Regions from separate parts of the Ruminococcus sp. 1001713B170207_170306_F1 genome, predicted to be linked through region 4. Evidence: riboswitches for the same ligand, from Rfam matches in the RefSeq annotation. Region 4 holds a riboswitch; each other region holds the start of a gene.

Region 1 (3,133 bases), on a different contig from region 4:
CGTAGACACTCCATACAAAGGAGGCCATGGAGCCGAGAGCTACTAGGGTATCCATGTTCGGAGAGCGGTGCCACAGACTCCTGAAGCCACTGATGAAAAATTTCTGATTGATGACCATGACGATTCCTGCAAGAAGCAGCTGTACAAGTCCCATGGCGATATGGTTGCCATCAAACCAGGCTGGCAGCGGCCATCCCCACATCATGTGTCCCATGGAAAAGTACATCAGCACCAGAAGAAAACCTACTGAGGCAATAAGCCGTTTCCTGAGGAGTGGCGTTTCGTGATCTTCCAAGGCTTTCTCAGCATCGGAAACGGATTCCGTCTGACCGGAAGCACCCTTCAGGCTGCAGCCGTATCCGGCTTCTTCTACAGCTGAGACAATGGCAGAGGCTGAGGCAGTTCCTTCCACTCCCATGGAATTGGTAAGCAGGCTTACGGAGCAGGAAGTAACTCCCGGAACCTTGTTTACCGCTTTTTCCACACGGGCGCTGCAGGCTGCACAGCTCATGCCGGTGACGTTGTATTGTTCCATAATAAATTCCTCCTTCGAATACAGTGTTTCGATACCAACGGACTGCTCTGCGCATTCGTACCTCCGCAGGCAGGTACACATTCGGAATGCGCTGGTATCTCACTTCATTAGCTTCTGCAAAGTTGCAACCAGCTCATCAATGGTTTCGTCTTTACCATCACGGATATCTCTTGCCACACAGGTTCGGATATGATTGGCGAGAAGTTCCTTATTAAATGCATTCACAGCGGCATTTACAGCTGCTGACTGAATAAGAATATCGTTGCAGTAAGCGTCATTCTCCAGCATTCCTATAATCCCCCTTATCTGGCCTTCAATACGTTTCAGACGGTTTACCAGCTTCCTGCGCTCTGCTTCGGAACGATCGGTGTGCTTGGTACAACAGCAGGAACAGACCTTCTTGGTAGGTTCCTGGCTGGAAAGAGTTGCAGGATCGGCTGCGGTGTGGCTGCAGCAGGATTCGGATTTATAATCAGCTGTCATAGGCGGACTCCTTTCCTTATATACCCCTTAGGGGTATGTATTTGATGAAACCAATATATACCCTGGCGGGGTATTTGTCAATAAGTAATTCACAGAAAACCTGAGAATTGCGGCGCGAAACCATGCGAAAGCATGATTCCTGTGTATCGCGAAGCGTGTTGCTATGAACGGAGTGAATAGTAATCTGTTTGAAAAATTATTCCCGCAATCTGCACGCCCCACTTTGCGGTATATTTTGCCCGAATTCAGTTGCCGTAGCCCGCTACGGCGCCCTCATCAGGACAAAATCTCCCACAAATTGTGACGCACATCTTGCAGAAAGCCTTTTTCAAACATACTTTAGTTCATAAAAAATACATAAAAAGTTCATAAAAAATATATAATAATATGGTACATATTAAATATCCGAGTCGAATATGTATAATGGTTATAGCGCGAAGGTTGCATCATGAACATGATGCGCAAAAGAGAATCCGGTGAGAGTCCGGAACGATGCCGTCACTGTGTAAGGGAACTGCTTCAGAGCCCACTGGGAAACCGGGAAGGGGGAGCAGTGTTGACCGAAGTCAGGAGAACTGCCTTGGCGTGGAATCTTAGGTCTGCGGTACACAGAACCTGTATTCTCATAACGATACATGAATATTTCCTGAATGTTTTTTGGAAGAAAAGTGTGTATATGAGAATGTGTGCAGTCGCAGAAAATGCGGCTGTTTTTATGCAATGGGAGATTGGTGATAGATTTCCCATGGGATTCTTTATACGTGATTCTATCCGGAAATACAAAAAAAAGAGGAAAAAGAAATGAAAAGAAAATCTTTATTAGCAATCCTTCTTGCAGCTTCTATGGCAGCAAGCATGACAGCAGCAACAGCAACTGTTGCATTTGCAGAGACAGAGGAAGCAGCAGAGGAGACAACAGACGATGCTGAGACAGCTGATGATGCTGAGGCAGCTGACGATGCTGAAGCAGCTGATGATGCTGAGACAACAGACGATGCAGAAGCAGCTGATGACACTGCAGATGCAGATAAGGAAGCGGCTGATAAAGTAGCAGCACTTATCGATGCTATTTATGTTCAGGAGAGAACAGATGATACAGATGAGCAGTGCAAGGAAGCTAAAGAAGCATGGGATGCCCTTACAGATGCTCAGAAAGAGCTTGTAGAGGGAGAAGAGGCAAGTCCAGAGTATTTCGGACGTGACACAGGTGATGCTTCCAAGGATGATCCGCGTAATCAGGACGAGATCGGTGAGAATGAGCTTCTTGTAGTAAGCTTTGGTACTTCCTTTAACGACAGCCGTGCAGAGGATATCAAAGGAATCGAGGATGCTCTTGCAGAAGCATTCCCGGATTGGTCTGTAAGAAGAGCATTTACCGCTCAGATCATTATCAACCATGTACAGGCAAGAGATGATGAGAAGATTGATAACATGCAGCAGGCACTTGACCGTGCAGTAGCAAACGGTGTTAAGAATCTTGTAGTTCAGCCTACACATCTTATGCATGGTGCTGAGTACGATGAGATGGTAGAAGCTATTGATGCTTACAAAGATAAATTTGAATCTGTAGCAATCGCTGAACCAATGCTTGGTGAGGTTGGCGATGACGCTACCGTTATCAACGATGACAAAGCTGCTGTTGCTCAGGCAATCACAGATGAAGCTGTAAAAGAAGCTGGATATGACAGCATGGAAGCAGCTGCAGAAGATGGAACCGCATTTGTATTCATGGGACATGGTACTTCCCATACAGCAAACGTTACATATGATCAGATGCAGACCCAGATGGAGAAACTTGAATTCACAAACGCATTCATCGGTACTGTAGAAGGTGAGCCAGAGGATACAGCTTGTGATGAAGTTATCAATAAAGTAAAAGATGCCGGATTCAAGAAAGTAATCCTTCGTCCGCTTATGGTTGTTGCTGGTGACCATGCAAACAATGATATGGCTGGTGATGATGATGACTCCTGGAAGAGCATGTTCGAGGCTTCTGGAGATTTCGATGAGATTGACTGCCAGATCGAAGGTCTTGGAAGAATTGACGCTGTTGAGCAGCTTTATGTAGCTCATACTCAGGCAGCTATTGATTCCATCGCGAAATAATTATCCTGG
Region 2 (3,133 bases), on a different contig from region 4:
TATGCTCTTGGACATGGTGCCTGGTTTACTCATGGAACTGACCGCATCGAACTGATGAACAGCAAGACAAAGGAAGAAGTCACCCTTATGCCGGAAGCCAGAAATAAAGACGAACTGGACAAGCTTCTGGAGGATGCTGGAATTTCAAAGGGATCCACCACTATACAGACTTCCTGTGAACTTACAGATACAGAGCTGGTTATCACTAAGGGAAAAACCGGAATCGGTCCGGATATGGATGCACTGAAAGAAGCGATTCTAAAAGCAATTTCCATAGAAGATTATGAAGCTGTTATCGAATGTCCTACTATGAAGACACCGCCAGAGGAACTGGATCTGGAATCCTATTATGAAAAAGTACATACAGATGCCACAGATGCTTCTCTGGGGGAAAATAATGAAATTATTCCGGCAGTTACCGGAATTTCATTTGATGTGAAGTCAGCTGCAAAGAAGCTGGAAAAAGCAAAAGAAGGGGCAAAGATTACCATCTCCCTTGAAATAACCGTGCCCGAAGTTTCTACAGAAGAGATAGAAGCCCTTCCTTATCTGAATCTTCTTGGTACTTATACTACATATGGCGGCGGTACCGAAAACCGTGTTGCCAATTTGAAGCTTGCCGTGGAAGCCTGTGATGGAGTGGAACTTCAGCCAGGACAGATTTTTTCCTACAACGATACTTTAGGTCCACGTACTGAGGAACGAGGGTACAGGGAAGCAACTGTAATTGTAGGAGGCGAACATGCCCAGGATATCGGAGGCGGAATCTGCCAGATTTCCACTACGTTGTTTATGGCATGCCTGCAGTCTGATCTGACCATTGTTGAGCGTCATAATCACGCTGCCCGAATTGATTATGTTGAGGATGGTCTGGACGCAGCAGTGGTGTGGGGAGGTCAGGATTTCCGTTTTCAGAATAATACTGCTTATCCAATTAAAATTGAAGCCTCTTACGATGAAAAAGAGGAAGCCGTAACGGTATCCATTTACGGAACCCAAACTGACAATAATACGGTAGAGATTACTACAGAGCATTCCGATCCAAACACCTGTAAAACCTACCGCAGTGTCTACGATGAGAATGGAACACTTCTCCGCACAGATGAAGTCGGGTACAGTAAATACAAGCAATAACCCTATAAATCTATTGATTTCGACATAACGGTCTGCTATAATGAGGTGAATTGAATAAATCCGTTTTCAGTGCCAGACATATCTGTCTGCTACAGCGTGCAGATTGTGGGAATATTTTTTCAACACGCTCTAAGAGGGAATCAGGTGAAAGTCCTGAACGATCCGGTCACTGTAACCAGGGAGTAGAATCCAGTGAAACCATTGGTATATTGCTGAGAAGGATGGATTCTGTGTTGATCTGTAAGTCAGGAAACCTGCTGAATTCGTTTAATGAAAGCTTCCGAAGAAAGTACTTCATTCTCATTAATATATTTGATAATACAATATATTGAATTTTTAGTGCCTGTTTTCTCAGAGGAAGCAGGCATTTTTTTGAAATAATCCTGTCAGGATTGCCCATTGTACAAACAGGCTCCAGAAGCAATTGGGATTTATTCAAATTATAAAATAATAGGAAGAATCGAGGAAAAAGAAATGAAAAGAAATTCAAAACGCTTTCTTGCACTGTTCCTTTCCGTCGCGATGACGGTCACTCCTGCTGTACTTACACAGGCAGAAAATGAGGATGCAAACGTACAGGTTTCTGTTACACCAACTCCAGAAACAGAGGCGGAGAAGACTGCTGTTGCTGCTGAGACTCCTGTGCAGGAGAACGCAACAGCTGAGGAAGAAAACACTGACACTACAGTAACTCCGGCAGCAGTGGATGCCTCTGCTGTGAAAGAGACACCTGCTGCTACAGAAACACCTGCCTCTGAGACCACTCCTGAGGTTACTGCATCACCTGCTGAAGAAAGCAAAAATGAGGAAGCAGAAGCTCCACAGCCTACAGCTGCACCAGAAACAACAGAAGAGGGCAAAACCGAAGAGACAGATAAACCAGAAACAAAGCCAGAGGATCTGAACCCAGATGGTTCCAACATGACCATTGACAAGGAAGATAACAGTGCATATAAAATGCTTAAAATCAAAAGCTCTTCTGCTGAATTAAATGGTGATAAAATTAAGATAACCCTCAATACTGACGGAAAGAACTATGAGAAGCTTTATCTTGGTTCTAAAGAAGATCCTGACGAAGCAAAAAATGCAGCAGCAATCGTTGGTACAGAAAATGAAGATGGTTATACTTTCATTTTTGAGGTTCCTGCCAGTGAACAGGTCCAGACTTTCAGCATCGTACCATTTTCTGTAAAAAATCAGAAATGGTACACAAATATGGCTTTGAAACTGAACGTTCCAGGAATGAAAGCCCCGGAACCAACAGCTACTCCAGAGCCAACTGCAGCCCCTGAGCCAACTGCCACTCCACTGCCAACTGCAGCTCCAACCCAGGCACCAGCCCAGAATGAGATTACAGATGCCGGAATCAAGCTTGTAAAAGAAAACGGTGATGAATTTGCAATGTTCGTAATCACCGGTTCCACTGTAAAGGTTTCGGAGGATAAATATATTGTCACACTTTCTACCGCAAAACAGAATTATGACATGATCTATCTTGGCAGTGCCAGTGACTCTGATAAAGAAGCAAATTCCATCAAAGGAGTAGAGAACAGTGCAGGAGGCTATACCTACACCTTTGAAGTTACTGCAAGCAAGGAAGCTCAGACAATAGCAGTCGTTCCTCATTCCAAGAAGAGCCAGAACTGGTACGCAAAGGGTATATTGACGATTACCGTACCGGCGGTTCCAGGATATGGAGAGGCTGCTCCAACACCGGAACCAACTGTTTCCCCAGAGCCTACCGAAGCACCGGTTGAGACTCCTGCACCAACTGAAACTCCAGTGCCAAGCACAACTCCGGAAGCAGCCACCACCCCAGAGCCAACAGCAACCCCTGCTCCAGGCAGCTGTGCAAGCGGAATTTATAATATTACAGTAAACTCCAGTTCATCTATGTTCCGTGTAATTGACTGTGTCCTTACTTCCAAAAACGGAAAAATGACAGCTGTTCTTACTTTAAGCGGAACTGGTTACGACTATCTATGTCTGGGAACAAAAG
Region 3 (3,133 bases), on a different contig from region 4:
ACCCCTGCGTTTCCCACAGATGAAAAAACATTGCTTCAGCTTCTGGAGGTTGAAACTGACGGTGAGTTTTTACCTCTTGAAACACCAAAGCTCAGATTGGAGGTAATAGGGGACAGCATTACCTCTGGTGAGGGCGGCAGCGGTGCAGGAGAAGAAATGACATGGAATTCCTTTTGCTTCAATGCCGTGGATAATTATGCATATATGGCAGCAAAAGAACTGGGCGCGGTGTACAATTGCATCAGTCAGAGCGGCTGGGGCGTTTTCTGTTCCTGGGAAGGCAATGAGCAGCAGGCAATCCCGCTATATTATGAGCAGGTGTGCGGTCTTTTAAATGGAGAAAGAAACAAACAACTGGGTGCTATGGAAAAATGGGATTTCCAGAAGTTTCAGCCTGATGTGATCGTAGTGAATCTGGGGACAAACGACAGCAGCGGCACGAAGAATATGGACAGAGTTGGAAAGGCTGTGGAAGACTTTTTGAGAAAACTGCGCGTATGTAATCCAGAAAGCTATATTCTGTGGTGTTATGGAATGCTTGGAGCTGAGATTTTGCCTACGCTTGAGAAAGCAGTGGGGAATTATAAAAGAAAAACAGGGGATGAGCGCGTGGAATTTGTGAAGCTTCCGGATACACAGGAAGGAGAATTTGGATCAAGGCAGCACCCTGGGCACAGATCTCATGAAAAAACAGCGAAAATCCTGATGGAGAAGATTCTGGAGAAGCTGACGCTGCTGTTCACGCCGTGACAGCACCATCAGGTTGATAAAAAAATAACAAAAAATCCTTTCAAATGGTTGACAAAGACAGTGACCGGTGGTAATATGATGTCAGTATAATTCCATAGTGAACATATTAAGTGCTGACAGCTATAAGCTGGCAGAAAGAGGGAATCAGGTGAGAAACCTGAGCGATCCGGTCACTGTAACAGAGGAGCGAATCTCATAGTCCATTGTGCTTACGCATGAGAAGGAGAGAGGAAGTGATGATTCTGGAGCCAGGAAACCTGCTTGGTATGGCGAGGTTAAACTTCCGATGAAAGTGTAACAACCAGTTTTGGGGAATCCGCAGCCCTGAGATGTTGTCCGCTTTTGTGAGTGGACATTTTTTATGGAATGATCGCCTGTTCAGAAGAATTATACAGATTAAATGGCAGGCGATACTACTTCGGATGAAACCGTTCCCTCCGCGTATATATGAACGGATCATATTCTACCCCGGAGTAGCATCGCTCCCTCTTAAATAATGATGATTCAGAAGCCGCATATGCGGTATTTTTTTTACACTTTTCCTGAGCCTGTTTGTAGAATTATTCTCGTAATCTCCTGCAGGGTGTGACGCACATCTTACAGAAAGCCTTTTTTAAACACGCTCTGGCAATATTCTATTCCTGTAAGCGGGAGTCATTTTTATCATTTGATTTTTGTGCATTACGAAATAGAATATAAAGAATATTTTGTTTTGAGTTGTATGAGATAAGGAGAGAAATATGGAGAAAAAATATTGGGAAGACAAAGAATACGCTTATTTCAGCCATAAGAAATGTGAGTATTTTCCATGCCATAAAGGAGCTGATCCAGAGAACTTTAACTGTCTGTTCTGCTATTGCCCGCTTTATGCCCTTGGAGAAAAATGCGGCGGAAATTTCAAATATAATGAGAAGGGATTTAAAGATTGTACGAATTGTCAGCTACCTCATAAGAAGAAAAACTACGGTTATGTGACAGGAAAATATCAGGAACTTGCTGCGATGATGCAGAAAGTAAGAGAAGCAGATCATAAAAATGAAAATGAGTAATCAAAGAAATAAGTATAAAAAACTCTCCGGAATATATACGAAGTTAAGCTTACGTATTTATATTTCTCGGAGAGTTTTTGCGCAACGCAAAATTCCATTGGAATTCTGCAAGCTGGATCCTTTTTATCGTATGCTTAACAGCATCTTTAATTTCGGAATCTGGTTGTTGAGAATCAGACCCTCTGGAAACATAGCATTATGAACGAAATCAGCGGCATAAGTGAAGTCTCCAATATGCTCTGTTCCATGACTGTCACTGGAAAGCACGATTGGAACCAGATACTTCCGGCAGCAGGACAGGATCTGCGCGCAGTTGGCATGGGTATCGCCCCGATATCCGTAAGGTGCCAGGGAAGCTTCGTTGATCTCAAGGAGAACACCGTTTTCACCGGCAGCCTTTACAACTGCGTCGTAATCTATGTCATACTGGGGATTATCAATGTGTCCCAGGATCTTTATAACCGGATTCTTCATTACGTTCAGAAAAGCAGCAGTATTTTCTTCCCTGGTCTTTGGCCGGAAATTCTGATAATGCATGCTGGCGATTGCGTAGTCCAGCTTATCAAGAAGCTCCTGTGGCAGATCTGTTTTTCCATCGGTATCCAGAATGTTCAGTTCAATTCCATATAATAATTCCACATCGAAACGCTTCCTGGGCGAATAGATCAGGCTTCGGAAATAAGAAGAAGTTCCGGCAGCCAGAGTGGCTGGTCCGTGGTCTGTGATTCCAAGAAGCTTCAGCCCTTTTTGAGAAGCAGCCTTTGCCATGTCGCTGATGGTGCAGGTTGTGCCGTGTCCGCTGGCAATGGAATGTGTGTGTATATCAGAAAGATACATAAAATCATCTCCTAGTCAAGATTACGTGAATATATGCAGCTGGTAATTTCACTATAAAAGTGTTTTGAAAAGCCATTTACAGTTAACTTTAGTATGCCAGAGGGAAAAAAACATGTCAATCATAAATAAGAAAAAACAGAGAAAACAAATAAAAACAACATTGTACTACAAGAAAAACCACATATAACATGCCAGGAAATGTTGCTTTTTGTTGACACTTGGAAATCAGAAAGGTATAATCAAATCAGATTATAAAAACTCTTTATTCAGGAGGAGAAAATGGGATACACAGATAATATGTCTCCGGAAATGAAACAGAGAATCGTACAGGAGCTTGTGCCAGGCAAGCAGATTTCCCTGGCACATATCATTGCCAATCCGGATAAGATTCTTTACACCAAGCTGGGTCTTGATCCATCTCTGGATTACTCAAGAGCGGCCATTGGGATCATGACTGTAAGTCCGGCAGAAACTGCTATCATTATGGCAGATATTGC
Region 4 (3,133 bases):
TGTATAGTGTGTTTCCAACGGATCATAAGGTGCAAATTTTCCCGCGAACAATGCAAATAATAAGAAAAGCACTGCAAATGCCATTATAATCACAAAACGAATCCATAATTTTTTCTTACTCTTCATGTTGCAGGGCTCCTCTTCTAATTCTTGGATCAAGCCACTGGTAAGATATATCTACCAAAAGATTCACCAGTACATAAATACATCCCATCCACATAACATATCCCTGGATCAGCTGGTAATCTCTGCCGGAAATCGCAGCCACTGCTGCGCTGCCGATTCCATTCCAGCTAAAGACCGTTTCAACGATCATTGTTCCACCAAGTAATCCTCCAAATGACATGCCGAGCATTGTCACTACAGTAAGCAGGGAATTTGGCAGCACATGAAAGAAAATTGTACGAAACCTTCCAATTCCCCTTGCTTGACAGCCATTTATATATTCCTCATTCATCTGCTCGACCATTACCGCCCTGATCCGTCTTATGTAGTACGCACTCATGCTTAACGAAAGTGTTACAGACGGCATGATCAGACTTTTAAAAGAATCTGATCCCCCCACAGGCAGCCAGTGCATCTTAACTGCAAAAAAATAGATCATCATCATACCAACCCAGAAGCTAGGCAGTGAAATTCCAATAAAAGACATAAACCGAATAATATAATCAGCCTTTTTATCCTTATATACTGCTGATAAAATTCCTAACGGAAAAGAAATTAATATCATCAGAATAAACGATGCAACTGCCAGTTTAACCGTATTGGGGAGTTTTCTTCCTAATACCTGGGAAACGGGCTGTGCATATTTTACCGACATTCCGAAATCGCCATGTAACGCACCCTTCAGCCAGTTCACATACTGCTCTCCAAAAGATTTGTCTAATCCGTATTTTTCTTCAATCTTTGCGATTACCTCCCGGTCATGACCTGCACCCATAGATTCTGCCAGCTGTTCAGCTGGATTTGACGGCAAAATATATGTAAGTCCAAAGGTCATCAGAGACAGCCCAAACAAAATAATCACAAGTGAAATCAGTCGTTTTATAATCTCTCTTTTCACTTTTTCAGCCTTTCTGTGCTACAATACAAAAACTCATCGGTAAAGGGCTGCCAGCTATTTCCACCTGTATTTTATGAAATCCTGTTTCTACAAGTTTATTAAAATCCCAGGCAGGTCGATCTACCTGACTCATTGGCAATTTCTTTGCAATTTCATCCATAATGGAAAAATCTACATTTTCTTTATTATGTCGCGCATGGCACCCTTGTTCTTCTTTTTCATGTCCCCGCTGAAACTCATCATAGGCTTTCTGATACTTATCACTAAAAAAACGGCGATAATAATTTCCATCTTCCAGAATTAGAATTCCATCTTTTTTTAGAACCCTGTACGCTTCCTCATAAGCTTTATCTGCATGCTCCAGGTTCCAGAATACGTTTCTTGATACCACTGCGTCGAAGGAATTATCAGCAAATTCTAAGCTTTGCACATCCATCTGATGAAGTTCTGCTTTAAGTCCTTCTGTCTCCAGATTTCTTCTGACTTCTTCCAGCATTTTTGTGCTATAATCTACCGCAATCACCTGAAATCCCATCGAAGCAAGCAAAGTGGTAAAAAAGCCAGCGCCACACCCATCATCTAATACATGGCATCCCGTTTTAAGAGAATTTTTGAAAATATTTTCCCATCTCTCTCCAGGTTCTGTTTTTCTTTCTTCCATACTGGCATCTGAAAATCCTCCAGCTCTCATATCCCAATATGACTGAATATTCTTTAACAATTCTGCCATTTGTGTTTATCCTTTCCAATAGCATAAACTTCTGCCAAATCAGGGAATTCATGTAATAAAAGCGTGAAAAAGCCGCTGCTAACGCAGCGGCTTAATGACATAATAATCCTGTTATATAAAACCAACCTATACCGTGCCCCGCAGCAAAAGTTCTTCATTCTGGCCGGTATTCTGGCTCCAGTGTCATCATAATGCTTTCCCTTCCCGATAAAAATTCAGTGGTTTCGAAAGCTTACTCAACTGTTACAGCTACGGCATAGCACAGGATTTTCACCTGTTTCCCGTTTGACCTGCTAGAATTTATTTTAATTTCCACCAGGCACCAAAATGGTCGTTTTATTCAATTCTCAACACAACATCAAAAAAGTATAATACAGCATTTCCTGTTTGTCAATCAGAATTTATCAGGCCTCTATATCCTCAATATCCTCTCCATCCGGTACCGGCCAGATATTGATACAGTTCGGGGTCTCGATCTTACGTGGTTTGCCCTTCATCATAATGATGTTCTTCTCGTAGTCAACCTTGAAGGTTGTAATGCTGTTGCTGGAGTGGTTGGCAACGGCAATGTGCTGATTATCCGGGAAAATAACAAGGTCTTTCGGATAATCACCACTTACAGGAAGAACAAATTTACGATCCAGAAGACCAGTCTCACCATCTACCTCAAACATACCTACTGTATTCTCACCTGCTGTAGTGCAGAATAGATGCTTGCCATCCGGTGCAAGAGCAAGACCTGATGCGGCATTATGAGATACGCTTCCGTCTTCCTTCTTCGCAAGGGTGGAAACACTTTGAAGCAGCTCAAACTCCGGAGTATCACCCTCTCCATTGTAGCTGTACACTTTAATCTCATTGCTCAGCTCAAACAGAACATATGCATAACGTCCATCTGCGCTGAAACGGATAATACGCGGTCCGCTCTCTCTCGGGCAGCGGACAATATCAACAAGCTCCAGCTTATCTGTGCGCTTATTGATCCGGTAAACCTTGATCTGGTCAATTCCATTATCTACTGCGCAGAGATATTTATTATCCGGAGTAGGACGTACACAGTTTACGTGAGGACGGAAGTTACGCTCTGCAACACTTCCAAGACCAGTGTGGAAAACACCGTCCATAACACTTCCAAGACGTCCATCCTTATGAGTGTGTACAACGGTTACCTTTCCATCGTGATAACCTGCTACGTAAAGATATTTGCCATCTACGTCTGTAGCAAGGAAACAACCTCTCATGCCATCAATATCCACGCTGTTGATACGTGCCAAATCGCCATTATGATCACGCTTGAATACCGCAACGCCCTCATCCTCGATAGAATAAAGGTATTTTCC

What was found. Region 4 has a riboswitch for cobalamin ahead of I4V84_RS08995 (class I SAM-dependent methyltransferase). Riboswitches for the same ligand answer to the same signal wherever they lie in the genome.
Region 1: another riboswitch for cobalamin. It lies ahead of I4V84_RS07150 (sirohydrochlorin cobaltochelatase); the one in region 4 lies ahead of I4V84_RS08995 (class I SAM-dependent methyltransferase).
Region 2: another riboswitch for cobalamin. It lies ahead of I4V84_RS16555 (hypothetical protein); the one in region 4 lies ahead of I4V84_RS08995 (class I SAM-dependent methyltransferase).
Region 3: another riboswitch for cobalamin. It lies ahead of I4V84_RS08060 (cysteine-rich small domain-containing protein); the one in region 4 lies ahead of I4V84_RS08995 (class I SAM-dependent methyltransferase).

What each region holds. Positions count from the first base shown of each region.
Region 1 is NZ_JADPEX010000008.1:82,967-86,099, forward strand. It holds gene I4V84_RS07140 (heavy metal translocating P-type ATPase) at 1-535, opposite strand, end outside; gene I4V84_RS07145 (metal-sensing transcriptional repressor) at 635-1,018, opposite strand; partial or broken gene I4V84_RS20400 (DUF6783 domain-containing protein) at 1,180-1,290, opposite strand; partial or broken gene I4V84_RS20405 (DUF6783 domain-containing protein) at 1,267-1,368, shown strand; cobalamin riboswitch at 1,440-1,616, shown strand; gene I4V84_RS07150 (sirohydrochlorin cobaltochelatase) at 1,820-3,124, shown strand.
Region 2 is NZ_JADPEX010000031.1:26,104-29,236, forward strand. It holds gene I4V84_RS16550 (VanW family protein) at 1-1,134, shown strand, start outside; cobalamin riboswitch at 1,238-1,411, shown strand; gene I4V84_RS16555 (hypothetical protein) at 1,609-3,133, shown strand, end outside.
Region 3 is NZ_JADPEX010000010.1:28,607-31,739, forward strand. It holds gene I4V84_RS08055 (GDSL-type esterase/lipase family protein) at 1-750, shown strand, start outside; cobalamin riboswitch at 842-1,030, shown strand; gene I4V84_RS08060 (cysteine-rich small domain-containing protein) at 1,491-1,799, shown strand; gene I4V84_RS08065 (phosphatase) at 1,923-2,636, opposite strand; gene I4V84_RS08070 (BMC domain-containing protein) at 2,916-3,133, shown strand, end outside.
Region 4 is NZ_JADPEX010000012.1:37,695-40,827, reverse strand. It holds gene nikC (nickel transporter permease) at 1-126, opposite strand, end outside; gene nikB (nickel ABC transporter permease) at 116-1,063, opposite strand; gene I4V84_RS08995 (class I SAM-dependent methyltransferase) at 1,068-1,793, opposite strand; cobalamin riboswitch at 1,937-2,135, opposite strand; gene I4V84_RS08990 (lactonase family protein) at 2,198-3,133, opposite strand, start outside.